Regions from separate parts of the Arthrobacter sp. TMT4-20 genome, predicted to be linked through region 3. Evidence: riboswitches for the same ligand, from Rfam matches in the RefSeq annotation. Region 3 holds a riboswitch; each other region holds the start of a gene.

Region 1 (5,121 bases), on a different contig from region 3:
GATGGCCGTCCGCCCGCGGGTCTTGCCGAACACCGCCGACCCCACCGAATCAAAACCGGTAAACAGCACCACGGCGGCGCCCGAGCTTGCAAGGCGGGCCACGCCGTCGTCGTAGGCGGCCATCAGGGCGTCAATGTCGATCCGCGGCCGCAGAATGTCGTTGCCACCCGCGTAGATGGTGATCAGCGTGGGCTGCAGGGCCAGTGCCCGGTCAACCTGTTCGTCGAGAACCTGGCGCACTTTCTTGCCGCGGACGGCGAGATTCGCGTATCCCCAGGAGCTGTCGGCAAGGATCAGTTGCTCGGCCACCCGGTCAGCCCACCCCCGCACCCCATTGGGGCTGACTTCATGCCAGTCGCCGACGCCTTCCGTAAACGAATCACCGAGGGCCACATATCGTTGAGAGAATTCCACTAGAAGAGGCTACCTGCTCCCGCCGCGCGATAAGGTGGCATTGCAAGCAGACTGATAACTTTTTGCAGCGCACCCCCGCTCCCCTCCCCACAACCTGAGAAGGACATCATGACCCAGCCCTCCGACACTCGGACCAAGCGCGCCGCGTTGATCATCAACCCGGTCAAGAACACCGGGGCTGATATTCGTGCGATCGTTTCGGAGCTCTGCGCTGCCGAGGGGTGGGACGAGGTGCTGTACCTGGAGACATCGGTTGATGACCCCGGCCGTGGCCAGGCACAGGAAGCCGTCGATGCCGGCGTGGACGTGGTGATCGCCGCTGGCGGTGACGGAACGGTCCGCTGCGTGGCCGAGGTCGTCAACGGCACCGGCGTCGCACTGGGGCTGATCCCGCTCGGCACCGGCAACCTGCTGGCCCGGAACCTGGACATCGCCGTCGACGATCCGGAGGAGGCCGCCAAGGCAGCCCTGTTCGGCACCGAACGCAACGTTGACGTCGTTCATGTCACGGTTGACCGCGCCCAGGACTCGCACGTGTTCCTGGTGATGGCGGGGCTGGGGTTTGACGCGTCGATCATGGCTGACACCCGTGATGACCTCAAAGACAAGGTGGGCTGGCTGGCCTACGTCGACGCCGGCATCCGGAACCTGAGCGGCAAGCCTGCACGCACCCGGATCACACTGGACGGCGGCGAGGTCATCGAGCGTCGGCTGCGCAGCGTGATGGGCGGCAACTGCGGCAAGATCATGGGCGGGCTGGAGATTTTCCCCGGCGCCAAGATTGACGACGGCCTGCTGGACATCATGACCGTGGCGCCCACCGGCCGGCTCGGCTGGTTCGGCGTCGTGGGTAAGCTGTTTGCCCGCGGAAAGGGCAAGGACCCGTCCCTCGAGTACTTCCAGTGCAAGGAAGCCGAGATCCAGCTCGACGAGCCGCAGGAAATCCAGCTCGACGGCGACCCCCTCGGCAAGGGCACCCACATGGCCCTGCGCGTGGACGCTAATTCGTTGCGGCTGCGGATGCCTTACGGCAAGAAGGATCCAGCAGTCGTCACCCACCCGGAGCCCTAAGCCGCGAGGGCCGGGTCCGGGCCGGGGCTAGAGCCGGGTCTGGGGATCGACTTTTTCGCCGTCGACCAGTAGCTCGAAGTGGAGGTGGCATCCGGTGGAGTTGCCGGTGCTGCCGACGGCGCCCAGGCCCTCGGCTTTGCCCACTTTCTGACCCACGGTCACGCCGAGCACACTGAGATGGTTGTACGAGGTTTGGAGGCCCCCGCCGTGGTCCACCACGATCCGCTGGCCACCACCATAGGCATGCCACCCGGATTCCACCACGGTGCCCGCGCGTGATGCGAGGACCGGCGTACCGCAAGCCCCTGCGTAGTCGGTCCCGGTGTGCAGCTCGTCGCCGTACCCGCCCATCGGGTTCACCCGGTAGCCGAACGACGAAGCAATTTCGGCACCCTTGATCGGGGTGGTGAACGCCGCCGCGTCGCTGGACAGGACAGTGGTTTTGGCCTTCGGGGTTGCGGCCGTCGCGAGCGGGGACTCCCTGCTGAAATCAATGTCTGCTTCAGCGTCAGCAGTAACCGGTGCGGCTACGGCGGGGCCGGTTCCGGCGGTAGGGGCTGCCGAGGGGGAAGCCTCCGGCGAGGGAAAGGCTGCGGTGAGAACGAGGCCCGCCGCTGCGGCGAGGACTCCCACGGCCAGCACAGCTGACCGGCGGTTGGATTTCAAGGTGGACTTAGGCGGGGCGGACGCGCGGCGGCGCCCGGACGTGACCGGCTGGAGCAAAACAGGAGCCTCTCTGCAACGCCGGTGAAGTTAGCTGTCGGATTCGAGCAAGAGTTGACTCGGCCCACTGCTGCTCTTCCAGTGAGCGGAAGAGTGGTTTGCGAAGGGCTGCACCCCAAGGCAGAAAACTGCCGAAGATGGGTCCTCCACCCCTGCCACGGTGAATTGGGGGCCGGCTGCTGACAGGGTTAGGCGTGCAGTCCGGGAGCCACAATGATGCGGATGGCTCCCTATAAGAATAGGGCGCTTAGCCGAGAAGTTATAATTTCGTTACACAGATCACGGCGTGGCGACTAGCCAAGTTCGGATCGGCCCCTGCGCCAATACCCCATGAAGGCCACCTGCTTGCGGTCAATCCCGACGTCGCGCACCAGATAACGCCGCAGCCCACGGACCACCGCGGCCTCGCCCGCGATCCAGGCATAGAACGGGAGCGCACCGGAGGGCCGGTCCGGGTTCAGCGAGGAATTCAGCGTTGACGCGTTCAGCCGCTGCGGGGTTTCCCACAGGATCGTTTCGTCAATGTTCACTTCTTCCGGCTCGGGGCCTGCTGTGGCTGCGGCAGCGGCGGCGAGGGTCAGCCCGGCGCGGGAGCTGGCATCGACTCCGACGGCGAACGGCGCGGCCAGCGACACCCAGCCGGGCACCCGAACCGTATCCCGGACCGCCGCGTCCAGCAGTTCACCGTGGGGGCGTTCCCCCCGGGCGAGCCAGATGATTTCCACCGCTGAGGTGGTGGACACAGCCTGGAAGTCTGCGTGGTCCGGCACTTCAAGGAAGGCGTGCCCGCCGACGTCGGCGGGGAGGGACTCCAGAATGGCGCTGATGGCGGGGACAGCTGTCTCGTCGCCAGCGAGGAGGACCTGCTGGGCGAGCCCCGGACGCCACTCGATCCCGCCGTAGGAGCCGGCGGTGGTGCAGGTGGCGGCGTGGACGTTCGGGCCGATCAGCCAGATCCGATCGCCGGGGGTGGCGGCGGCGGCCCACAGCGACGCCGGCCCCCCGTTCCCCTCAGCATCGAAGTGCATCACGAAGTCGACGTCGATCTCTGGCTGGTCGCCATCGCACCGGGCCGCCCTGACGGTGTAGGTGCGCATGGCGCCGCGCTCGGCGGGGTCCATCGCGAGCCACCGCTGATACCAGCCCGAGCCCTCGGGCGGTGACTCGAGGAGCTCCCGCATGTTCACGCGGGGGGCATCGTCGTCGCGGGTGGCGGGGATCATGACTTTGATCCGCAGGTCGAGCGTTGGCCCCTGCACCCCGAAGTCCCTCAGGCAGGACCCGCCGAAGGTGATGCGTTGGAAGTTGTCGCTGAGGCGCTGCACCCGGGTGACGACGACGTCGAAGGCTGATACCGCCGAAACGGTTCCATCGGTGCGCTGGGATGCGCGCTCGCTCCGTCGGGCCGTGCGATTGCTGACTTCGGTCATGTTGCTGCCTCCAGGTGGTGCGCGGACAGCGTGTCCTGCGGGTTAGGCAGGAACCCCTGCCCGGTGGACGTTTCGGGTGACGACTGAGTAGCTCCGTCGCCTGAGTGGTGCCGGCCGACCGGCACCACCATGGGTGTGCCGGATACGGGGTCCGGGATGACGCGGCATTGCAGACCGAAAACCGAGGTGACGGTCTCCTCAGTCACCACCTTGGCGGGACTGCCCTGCGCGGCGATCTGGCCGTCCTTCATGGCGATGAGGTGATCGGCGTAGCGTGCGGCGAGGTTCAGGTCGTGGAGCACGATGGCCACCGTGGTGCCGTCGCGCCGGTTCAGGTCGGTGATCAGATCCAGTACTTCCACCTGGTGGGTGACGTCGAGGAAGGTGGTGGGTTCATCCAGCAGCAGGATGTCGGTTTGCTGGGCCAGGGCCATCGCGATCCAGACCCGCTGCCGCTGCCCACCGGACAGTTCATCGACAAAGCGGTCAGCGAGCTCAAGGGTGTCGGTGGCTTGGAGGGCGGAGGCGACGGCGACGTCGTCGTCGTTGGTCCACTGCCGGAACCAGCCCTGGTGCGGGTAGCGGCCGCGACCCACCAGGTCGGCGACGGTGATCCCGTCCGGGGCTACCGGTGTTTGCGGGAGCAGCCCGAGGATCCGCGCGACGGTGCGGGTGGACAGCGAGTGGATGTCCTTGCCGTCGAGGTTGACGACGCCGGCCGATGGCTTCAGCAGGCGGGCCAGGCCGCGCAGCAGGGTGGACTTGCCGCAGGCGTTGGCACCGACGATCACCGTGACCTTGCCGGCCGGCAGCTCGACGGTGAGGTCCTGGACCACTTTGCGGTCGTCGTATGCGAGTGTCAGCTCGCTGGCTGTCAGAGCCATTTCAGCCTCCCTGTCCTGTCCTGTTGGCGGTCACGAGCAGCCACAGCAGGAACGGGGCGCCGAGGACGCCTGTTACTACGCCGACCGGAAGTGACACACCGGGAATCATGTTGGCTGCCACGAAGTCTGCGGCGAGAACTATCACCGCGCCCACCAGTCCGGCCGCGGTGAGAGACACGGCGCCCTTCACGAGGCGGCGCGCGATCGGGCCGGCGAGGAAGGCGACGAACGCCACCGGCCCGGCGGCGGCGGTGGCAACGGCAGCCAGGGCCACTCCGACGGTGATCAGAGCTAGCCGCGATGGTTCGACCCGGATGCCGAGACTGGCGGCGGTATCGTCGCCGAGTTCCAGTCCGCGCAGCCCCCGGGACAGGACGGCCGCCGCGGGGATCAGCAGCAGCAGGGCGAGGATGAGGATCGTGGCGCGGTCCCAGTTGCTGGAATTCAGGGAGCCGTTGAGCCAGACCAGGGTGTCCGATGCGGTGCGGATATCGGTGCGGGTGAGCAGGAAACTGACCACCGCGTGCAGCACCGCGGCGAAGCCAATTCCCACCAGGATCAGCCGGTACCCGGCCGCCGAGCCGCGGCGGGAGAGCAGG
Region 2 (5,121 bases), on a different contig from region 3:
ACGGCGGAACTGAGCAACTCTCGGCTGTCCTGGCCGCTCCGGAGCACTCGAGGCTTCTGCAATGTGCCGCCGGTTCGCCACTTCTACTGATCGAGCGAACTGGGTGTCATCGGGCGCAATACGTCGAGTTCCGACGAACCTATGTTGTGGGTGACCGGGTGGAGATTGCGACCAACTTCGGGTGTAAAGCGGATCCGCCGACGTCCTGAACAAACGGCCGTTATACCGACTTCGCTGGGACTGGGCAACGATCCTCATACGTGGCGCGCCGGTAGAAGGCCCAGGAGAGTAGGCCGATAGCGAGAACCGCGAGGACGGGTTGAATGGGCTCGAAGTACTGCATCGCTCCCGAGGTTCCCAGAGCGAGCAAGACGATCTTGTTGCACACGGGGCAGCCGACGGCAAAGAAAGTCACGATCGCCCCCGCGATGCCCGAACGGGTCCGCGGAGATTCCACAATCCGATCCTGGGCGATATAGGTACCGAGGACCAGGCCGCTTAGCGCCGAGGAGATGATCAGCGCTGGCACCGACCACCAGGTGGGGGGAACTTCACGGCTGAATAATGGCGTGTCGATGAGATCGGTCGGAATGGCTACGAGCAGGAAGGTCGCCACCGCACCGAATAACACGGCGATCCACCGGCGTAAGGGCCACCGAAGAAGAGCGTTGAGCAGAGTGGGTCGCTGGGTCGTGGGGTTCTCGGTGCGGGGAGTCATGGAGCTTCCTTTGACACTTGATCCGAAGACGCTTCTGGTGATGCGGGGTCATTCGGGGGTGCTGATGACCTGTGGCTGCGCCGGCGTAAGTAGATGGCGCCGGTTGCGGTGAGGAGCATGAGAATTAACAGCATGACAGCTACGTCGGGGATTGAGTCCGCGAAGGTACGTACCGCGTTCTCGAGGGCGAACTGGTCGGTAACGGAAAGGATCCCACCCAGACTCGCTGTTCCGTCTGTGGCGATGAGGAAGATTCCGATGCCGATTGAAAGGGAGCCAGAGATCACCATAATCCAGGTGTTGGACCACCGTCCGATGGTTACAGGGCGGGGACGAAGCCACCGACGTCCGGAAACACCGAGGCGGTCCCACAGCGCAGCGAGGAAGAACAGCGGGACTGCCATTCCCAGTGCATAGATGGCGAGCAGAATTCCGCCGTAGACGGCGTTGCTGCCAGCTGCGGCGACGGTAAGAATTGACCCAAGGATGGGTCCGGTGCAGGCTCCTGCGACCCCGTACGCCAATCCGAGGACGAAGACGGAACTGCCGGAACCGACAGTCGCGGACCGGGTGCGGATGAATGCCGGTAGGCGGACACCGAGGATCTGAATGAGACCCAAAACGATCATGAGGGCGGCTGCGAGCCCGATGAGAATGTGTCTGTCAGTGGTGACGAGGGACCCCAGGGTGCCAGCGAAGACCCCCAGGGGTACGAGGGTGCACAACAATCCTGCGTAGAAGAGCATGGTCCGGCCGACCAGTTGCCGTTTTGTGCTGAAGGCATACGCGAAGAATGCTGGCAGCAACAATGCTGAGCACGGACTGAGGAGGGTGAGGAGACCACCGAGGAACGCCCCGCTGTACCCGATTAGCATTACTGGAGACTGGTTTCTGCCAGCACAGTCTCAATGGCTTGTTCAAATACTTCTACCGGTTGGGCGCCCGAGATGGGGATGTCGTTCACCAGAAACAAGGGTGTTCCGGTAGCTCCCAGGGCTGCGGCTTCCTCAGCGTCGGTTTGAACAGCCTGATTGAGCTCCTCCGAGTCCAGATCCGCTGTGAACGCCGTGATGTCGGCTACCCCAACTTCTTCTGCGATGCGGATCAGCTCCTCGCGCGGGAGGCTGATGTGTCCGCGGTCGGGGGCCGCAGCGAAGACGGCTTTATTGAACTCCCAGAACCTATCCTGTTCCCCTGCTGCCCGGCCGGCAACTGCAGCATCAAGAGACTCAGTTCCGAAAACAGGTAAATCTCGCCACTCAATCCTTAGTTCTCCGCTAGCAACATACTGCTCGACCAACGCCGGCAATGTCTCGCGAGAGAAAACCCCGCAGAACGGGCATCTGTAATCGGCGTATTCGACCAGAACAACGGGGGCGTCGACCTCACCCATTGCTAACGGGTCGTCGGCGATGCGCCGGGATAAATCGAACTTCTCTTCCTCCCGGCCGCCGGATTCCTCTGCGACGTCTGTTCCTGATCCATCAGAAGCGGGTGAGGAGGCTCGCTGGGAAGCGATCAAGCCAATAATCAGGATGAGCGCGGCGACAAGCAGGGCAGCAATGAGGGTGGCCGATCGAACACCCGCGGTTCGTTGATCAGATTCTTGTGGCATTCATTACTCCTGGCGTCGTGCGCCCCATGGGAAGGCACAAGGGGACGGAAAAGGGGGATTCACCCGGACACCAGATCCCTGTTTGTCGGATCTGGTGTCCGGGCGCGTCCGAGAAACACCGCTGTCAGCGAGGTCAGAGCCCCACCAGCGGCGTTGGATAACTAGATGTTGACCCGGTAATAGACAGGACCGGAACCCACATTGACGGATTCCTCAACGGTCTGGTTACCGTTCCAGCCGCTGTGGATGGCTCGTCCGTCGCCGAGGTAGACGGCGTTGTGTGAAAAGCCCATCCCGCCGTCGGCGTAGTAGACGAAGTCGCCGGGCTGGGGATCTGATACCGGAGTAGCGAAGGCCATCAAGGACTCAGGGGACTCGTCTCCCACCCCCATCACCCCGGCGGCTCGCAATGCCCCTTCGCCCAGGACGGTGCAGTCCTGAATAGCGCCCAACTGCGTGTTGGCGAAGGCAAGAATACGGCTGTTGGCAGTACCGCTCTGGGGAGCGTCCGAGGAATCCCAGATATTTCCTGACTCGCTGCTCACCCGGTTACTCAGGGGACTGATCGATGCACTTTGTGTACTCACGCTAAAGTCGGAAACCGCTGATGACGAGGCTGCGGAGCCAGAGGCAACCGGTGCAGCAGTCACGGCATTCGACTCCTCGGACAGCACGATGGTGTTTCCCGGGTAGATGATTGACGTGACGGTGAGCTGGTTTAGGCTCAGCAGCTTGTGCAACGCCACACCTGTCTGAACGCTGATAGCGCCCAGCGAATCACCTGACTTCACGGTGTACGCAGTGCCTTGATTGGTGGGGCTCGCCTCCACTTCGACTGTTGAAGCAGCCGATGAGAACGATGAAACGGTGTGATCCTGCGCCGGGTGGGCGATCGCCGAAGCGTGGGCGGGGCTTGCTCCCGCCGCAAGCATTCCGGAAGCAACCACAAGCGCGGCGATCTTGGGTCCCCCCTGAGGCAGGACGGCTTGCCTGCTGAGGAGAAGAATCGAACGGCTTTTCGTATCGGCGCGATGTCGGGCGCGCACAGTATTTGATGACATGAATAATCTCTCCCTATACCTACGAGGTGAGCTGTCGGATTCGGATGGGAGACACCCGGCCGCACGAGGACAAACGCCCCGCCCGGCTTCACCCCAAGGGTTCCTAAAGAACCCACCTATGGTTTCCCCGCCCCAGCCTTCCTATCTAAAGGACCAAGGCCTTTGGCTGGGTTCGGTAAAAGGCCTCGATAAGCCCCACCTTCAGTGGGGCACTGTATTAAACCTACTCGGAAAAACTAAATGTACAAACATTTACACTGACGGCGCCTCCCTGGTTGGCAACCTCAATGAAGAGAGAGCGATTCCCAGGCATCAGTGGAGCGTCAGACCACTCCCGTGGTGCCCAGGAGTGACCCGATAAGGAAAGTGGCTGCCAATGCCAGCGCGCCGCCAAGAACGATCCTTACGGTCGGGCGCGTCGCCGGGTTGCCGCCAATCCGTGCGCTGCCGTAGCCGGTTACGGCGAGGGCAATCAGGACTGCGACGAAGGTCGCGAGGACACGAGTTTCCTCTGGAAACAGAAGAATCGTCAGCAGGGGGAGGATCGCGCCAAGGGTGAAGGCCAGCGCAGATGCGGCCGCAGCAGCTAGCGGGCTCGCCACGGCGTCCTCGCGCAATCCGAGTTCAGCTTCGAGATGGGCCCCCAGGGCATCGTGTTTGGTGAGTTCCACTGCCACCTGATGGGCTGTGTCCCGGCTAAGCCCCTTCGATTCGTAGATTCCGGCCAGCTCCGCAAGTTCCGCTTCAGGCTCGGTTTCAAGCTCAAGGCGTTCCTTGGCGATGAGGGCCTGCTGGCTGTCTTTCTGACTACTCACGGACACATACTCTCCGAGGGCCATGGATATCGCGCCGCCGACAAGACCGGCAATGCCAGCGGCAAGAATCACGGGGGTTGCCGTTGTCGCTCCCGCAACTCCGACGACGAGGGCAGCGACCGAGACAATCCCATCATTGGCTCCAAGCACACCCGCTCGAAGCCAATTGAGCCTGCCATGGATGGTGTTGTCATGGGGTTCGTCACTATGCGTGCCTGGTACGGGAGAACTAGTCATTCCCGTAATCTAGGCCTCCACGAGCCAGTACACCAGTAAGGATCGACTCTCCTGTCGGGATTCCGATTCGGGTGACCTCGACGGAATTCGCTGTGATTCACTGCGGCGCTGAAAGGGGCTTGCAATAGTCACCGCGCCGGCCGTTTTGTTCCGGGCGCCGGCGAAGAGGCATGGGATTCTTTGACCGAGTAAGGTAAGCGAACCAAGTAGGCACCACATACCGCAATTGCGGTTCGAAGTTCGAGGAGGAAACGTCATGACCGGAAGTGTGATTGTTGGTGTGGATGGAAGCGAGACCGCGTACAAGGCAGCCTCGCGCGCCGCGACTCTTGCCGAAGGCCTCGATGCAGAACTTGTGGTGGTCAGCGCGCACATTACGGGTAACACGGAAGTTGTCCATATCGGCAACGACACTTGGATACTGGATGATGCTGAGCAGGCTCTCAAGTTGGCCGAGCAGGTTGCAGTGAAACTGCGAGAACAACACCCTTCCGTGAAGGTGCGCCCCGCTGCGGGGCGGGGCAAGCCGCAGGATGTCCTCATCGAGGAAGCCGAGCGTGTCGGTGCCCAATTGCTGGTGGTAGGTAACGTGGGAATGAAGGGGCTTCGACGGGTTCTGGGAAGCGTTGCGTGGAGTGTCGTACATAACGCACCCTGTGACGTGCTCGTCGTGAA
Region 3 (5,121 bases):
GCTCGGTAGCGGGCGCTCTGCTCTCGGCCCGCCGCAGCAAACCGAGGCTACGGTTCATTTACGGGGCGGCAGCAGCTTTCGGGGTCGCCTGTGCCGCAGCAGCGCTGGCGCCCACGGTCTGGCTGTTCGGTCTCACCCTGATCCCGGTGGGCCTGTTCGCGCTGACACTCATGACCAGTGCCAATGCGTACGTCCAGACCACCACCGAGCAGGTGATGCGCGGCAGGGTCATGGCGCTGTATTTCGCCATTTTCCTCGGCGGCACACCGCTCGGCGCACCAATCGTCGGCCTGGTCTCCAACACTTTTGGTCCACGGTGGAGCCTCGCCGTCGCCGCAGCGGCCGGCATCATTGCGGCGCTGGCGGGAATGATCTGGGCCTGGCGGGCCCACCATCTACGGCTTCGCTACGATCCGGCCCCGCGGCGTCGGCTGCGGATTGAAACTGACTTCGGCAAACCTCTCACCGATCCCTAAGATCCGGTCCAGCCACAGGCTTTTGGGATCTTAGGGGCGGCGGAGGGCTAGCGTCCGCCGATCACGAAGTCGATGCAGGCCAGCAGGGCTGAAATATCGTCCGGTTCAATCGAGACGAACGTCGCGATGCGCAGCTGGTTCCGGCCCAGCTTCCGGTACGGCTCGACGTCGACAATGCCGTTGGCGCGCAACACCTTCGCGAGTGACGCAGCGTCAACGGAGTCGTCGAAGTCGATGGTCGTAATGACATTGGAGCGGTCCTCGGCGCGGGTGACGAAGGGGGTGGCGACGTCGGACGCTTCCGCCCACTGGTAGACCCGCCCCGCGGACTCCGCGGTGCGGGCCGCAGCGAACTCGAGACCGCCGCTCTGGTTCAACCATTCGACCTGGGCGTTGAGAGTCACCAGGGTGGCCAGGGACGGGGTGTTGTAGGTCTGGTTGAGTAAAGAGTTGTCGATGGCCGTCTGGAGGTTCAGGAAATCAGGGATCCAGCGGTCGGTCGCCGCGATCCGGGCTGCGCGCTCCAGCGCGGCCGGCGAGAACAGGCCAAGCCACAGGCCGCCGTCGGACGCGAAGTTTTTCTGGGGAGCGAAATAGTAGACATCGGACCCACTGACATCCACGTCCAGACCGCCGGCGGCCGACGTCGCGTCGATGAGGACCAAGGCATCCGGTGCGGCGCCGTCGACCCGGTGCACCGGTGCTGCCACACCGGTGGAGGTCTCGTTCTGCGGCCAGGCGTAGACGTCCACGCCTGTTTCCGCTTCAGGGGTGGGGCGCGTCCCCGGGGCCGAGGTGATCACCGAGGATGCCTGGAGGAAGGGCGCCTTGTTGGTGGCGGAAGCGAACTTCGCCCCGAATTCCCCGAACGACAGGTGCTGGGCCTTGTCCTGCACCAGCCCGAAGGATGCCACATCCCAGAACGCTGTTGACCCACCAACGCCCAGCACCACCTCGTAGCCGGCCGGCGCGTTGAACAGCTGGCTCAGGCCTTCCCGGACCGAACCGACAAGGTTGCGCACCGGCGCCTGACGGTGGGACGTGCCAAGCAGGGTCCGTCCGGCCTGCGCGAGGGCCTCCATCTGCTCGTCGCGCACCTTCGACGGGCCTGCTCCGAAACGCCCGTCGGCGGGAAGGAGGCCAGCGGGGATCAATTGGTCCGGGGAAATGCTCATGGTCTCTCCAAGGGGGTAAGCGTGCGACACAAGACGGGATACATTCTGCCGCACTACCCGGCCCCGGCGGCATTTGTGAACATGCCCCGACCGGGCACCCGGTTGCCGCTGATTGCCGCGGCCTCCGGTAAATGGGTTAACCTTGGTGAGCGTAGAACTTGTGTTCGGCGCTGGCGATATGTGCCGCGCTCCCACCGCGAAAGCTGCCCGCTGTTCCATCCCGCACCAGTGCCTAGGAGCTGAACCGCATGACGGACCTCATCGATACCACTGAGATGTATCTGCGGACCATCCTGGAACTGGAGGAGGAAAACATTGTTGCCCTCCGCGCCCGGATCGCTGAACGGCTCCGTCATTCCGGTCCCACCGTCTCCCAGACCATCGGCCGGATGGAGCGCGACGGGCTGGTGATCGTCTCGGGCGATCGCCACCTCGAATTCACTGACCTTGGCCGCCGTCGCGCCATCGGGGTGATGCGCAAGCACCGCCTCGCCGAACGTCTCCTCTCCGACGTGATTGGCCTGGATTGGGCTTATGTCCACGAAGAGGCCTGCCGCTGGGAGCACGTGATGAGCGAGCGGGTTGAACAGCGGTTGTACGAGCTGCTGGGAAAGCCCACCGAGTCTCCATACGGCAACCCTATTCCGGGGCTTGAGGCCCTGGGCGGCCCGCCAACCCAAGGCTTCACCGACGGTGTCCGCAGCCTCCTGTCGGTGATCGGCGCCAATCCTCAGGGGTCAGTGATTACCCTTATCCGGTTGGCCGAGCCCATTCAGGTGGACCCGGAACTGCTCTCCCAACTCGATGAGGGTGGGTTGCGGCCCGGAACGGTCATCGGCGTGCAGGCGGCCGGCGACTATGTGTCGGTCAGGGTCGAGGGTATCGAGGGCGCGCTGGAGCTCCCGCCGGAGGTCGCCGCACACGTGTTCGTGTCGGTCGCCGGGCCGGCTCTCTAAACCTCCACGGCACAATATTGCCGCAAATTATCCACAGGAAAAGATAACGAACGTATCTCTTTTGCTTATGGTCGTGGATGATGGAAAGCTGACGTTGATACATCAGCGTTATCTAAACCGCACGCCTAACCCTGTCAGCGGATTTGGATGCTGAGACCCGTGACAGGGGCGGAGGACCCATCAGACGGCGGCTGATAAGCCGCCTTGGGGTGAAGTCCGGACGCGGTGCTGCTTCGGCGGACCGGTCAGGGCCGAGTTTCTTCCCGAACTCGAATCCGACAGCTAACTTCGCAGGCATATACGAAAGGGACCCTTTGTCGAAGCACCATGCTTCGGGACGCCGCCGTGCCGGCGCCCCAGTACCTGCCGTGCGTCCTCGGGACGCGCAACGACTCGAACGACGACGACGAGCAACCCGGGTCAGGGGCGACTTTTCGCTCACCGGGATGAGCCAAAAATTCGCCATCGCCGCCGCCGCGTCCGGGCTGGTGCTGACCGTTACGCTACCCACCACCGCGGGGACGGCCCCGCAGGACGACAATGCGGCCGCCGTAACCGTTGCGCCCACCGTGCAGGCGACTGTTGCGCCCCGGGAAATCAGCGTTCCCGACGCGGCGCTGGTCGACTTCAGCCGCACCGCATTGCAGAGCACCTTCGACGCAGACGCCAAGCTCAGCGAGATCATGACCGCTGCAGACTCAGCGGCTGTACCTGCAGCGGCCCGCGGCTCCCTGTCAGCTCCCATGGACAAGCTGATTGTCACGTCCCCGTTCGGTTACCGGGTCAGCCCGATTACCGGCCTGGGTGGGGAACTCCACTCAGGTCAGGACTTCAGCAGCTCGTGCGGCACTGAAGTGTTCGCGGCAGCGTCCGGCACTGTCACCTTTGCCAGCTGGCACCCCTATGGCGGTGGAAACCGCGTGGTCATCGATCACGGCAACGGGCTCGAATCCACGTACAACCATCTCTCGTCCAGCAATGTCCAGGAGGGGCAGTCAGTGGACCGCGGTGAGGTCGTCGCCCAGAGCGGTAGTACCGGTGCATCCACCGGCTGCCACCTGCATTTTGAAGTGATGGTTGACGGTCAGGCCGTGGACCCCATGGGCTGGCTGTAACCAAGGACACACCGTTTCGTGACCGGAATGTGACATTGCGGTCAATCTCATGTACCGTCGATCTCGTGCCAAATTCTAATAGGTTTGGCACCCTCGAGCAGATCGCCTAGCTCTGCCACTGCCTGAGGTTCCGTTCGCACAATTCGCATGGCAGAGGCGGGGGAACCAATTAGTGGATTTCGCAAGAAATCCTTGGGGTTAAGTCGTCTGATTCCACTGGGAATCAGAGGGCCGGGTGACTCCCATCCGAATCCGACAGCTCACCTCGCAGGCAATTGGGAGAGGCAATCGAACGTGTCAACTAGCTCTTCTCTGGGCCGCCACAGGGCCGCCCGTACGCACACCAGCCCCCTGACAGCCATCTCAAGCGCCGTCTCCTCGAACGCTGGTTCCGTCGGCCGCCAGGCAGCAGTCATCGTCGCAGCGTCAGGGCTCGTCCTGACCGCCGGACTGCCAGCCCACGGGTTCGGTGAGTCCGAGCGTGTCGTTCAGCTCTCCACCCCCCTGATCTCGATTGCTGCTACGGCTGACGCCGTAAGCGCTCCCGCCACCGCCGAGATCACCTTCGAGCGTGCAGCCGTGTCGGCGACGCCCGCCGCCGTAGCTGCTCCAGTCGTCGAGGTGCAGGCCGACGTCATCGAGCCAATAACACCCGCCGCTGAGCCGGTAGCCGAAATGGTGGCAGAGCCCGCCGTGCAGGAAGCAGCGCCAGTCGAGGCAGCGCCAGTTGAGGCGCCCGCAGCAGAAGCAGTAGTCGCACCAGCTGCGCCAGCCCAGACGCCCGCAGCCGAAAAGCCAGCCCCCAAGGCTGCCCCTTCCGGTAACATCGCCGCTGGTCTGGTCGGATCCGCCTACTCCCAGATCGGTGTCGGGCAGGACTGCACCGCCATGGTTGAGAAGGCACTTCGCTCCGTCGGCAAGTCCGTTGGCGACATTGCGCCTGGCGATTTCTTCGCCTTCGGATCAGTTGTTGGCTCTCCAGCGGCGGGCGACCTGGTAATCACCGCCGGCCACGTAGCCATCTACGTCGGAAACGGCCAAGTCATCAGCGGTGGCCTGAACGGCATGAACACCGACCTCCATTCCCTTTCCGACCTCCCCGGCGCTAGCTTCGTCCGCGTTAGCTAAGACCACACCGAACCCTGGAGAACGCAAAAATGACAACTCGCACAGCTATTGCACGTCACCGTGCCGATAAGCGCCACAACACCAACTTCTCGGCTCTGGCCAAAGCAGTAACCGAGAACGCTGGCGGCATGGGCCGTCAGGCAGCTGTAATCGCCGCAGCATCAGGCCTTGTCCTGACCGGTGGGGTATCGGCCAACGCTGCTGAGCTCTCCCTCGAATCAGCCGAACGGACCACCCTGACCTCCGCGCTGGAGATCCAGGCCGCTCCAGC

What was found. A riboswitch is a leader RNA that binds a small molecule or an ion and turns the genes downstream of it on or off. The one in region 3 is predicted to bind cyclic di-AMP.
Region 1: another riboswitch for cyclic di-AMP. It lies ahead of ACX80Z_RS12400 (M23 family metallopeptidase); the one in region 3 lies ahead of ACX80Z_RS14190 (M23 family metallopeptidase).
Region 2: another riboswitch for cyclic di-AMP. It lies ahead of ACX80Z_RS10800 (LysM peptidoglycan-binding domain-containing protein); the one in region 3 lies ahead of ACX80Z_RS14190 (M23 family metallopeptidase).

What each region holds. Positions count from the first base shown of each region.
Region 1 is NZ_JBTNDW010000012.1:41,282-46,402, forward strand. Features, by position in the region: gene ACX80Z_RS12390 (SGNH/GDSL hydrolase family protein) at 1-414, opposite strand, end outside; gene ACX80Z_RS12395 (diacylglycerol/lipid kinase family protein) at 523-1,485, shown strand; gene ACX80Z_RS12400 (M23 family metallopeptidase) at 1,513-2,151, opposite strand; cyclic di-AMP (ydaO/yuaA leader) riboswitch at 2,213-2,396, opposite strand; gene ACX80Z_RS12405 (siderophore-interacting protein) at 2,502-3,638, opposite strand; gene ACX80Z_RS12410 (ABC transporter ATP-binding protein) at 3,635-4,522, opposite strand; gene ACX80Z_RS12415 (FecCD family ABC transporter permease) at 4,524-5,121, opposite strand, start outside.
Region 2 is NZ_JBTNDW010000010.1:910-6,030, forward strand. Features, by position in the region: gene ACX80Z_RS10780 (GntR family transcriptional regulator) at 1-209, shown strand, start outside; gene ACX80Z_RS10785 (hypothetical protein) at 221-718, opposite strand; gene ACX80Z_RS10790 (cytochrome c biogenesis CcdA family protein) at 715-1,593, opposite strand; gene ACX80Z_RS10795 (DsbA family protein) at 1,593-2,333, opposite strand; gene ACX80Z_RS10800 (LysM peptidoglycan-binding domain-containing protein) at 2,495-3,394, opposite strand; cyclic di-AMP (ydaO/yuaA leader) riboswitch at 3,397-3,575, opposite strand; gene ACX80Z_RS10805 (VIT1/CCC1 transporter family protein) at 3,718-4,446, opposite strand; gene ACX80Z_RS10810 (universal stress protein) at 4,703-5,121, shown strand, end outside.
Region 3 is NZ_JBTNDW010000017.1:23,086-28,206, reverse strand. Features, by position in the region: gene ACX80Z_RS14205 (MFS transporter) at 1-476, shown strand, start outside; gene serC (phosphoserine transaminase) at 524-1,651, opposite strand; gene ACX80Z_RS14195 (metal-dependent transcriptional regulator) at 1,900-2,607, shown strand; cyclic di-AMP (ydaO/yuaA leader) riboswitch at 2,746-2,919, shown strand; gene ACX80Z_RS14190 (M23 family metallopeptidase) at 2,922-3,722, shown strand; cyclic di-AMP (ydaO/yuaA leader) riboswitch at 3,848-4,011, shown strand; gene ACX80Z_RS14185 (NlpC/P60 family protein) at 4,017-4,850, shown strand; gene ACX80Z_RS14180 (NlpC/P60 family protein) at 4,880-5,121, shown strand, end outside.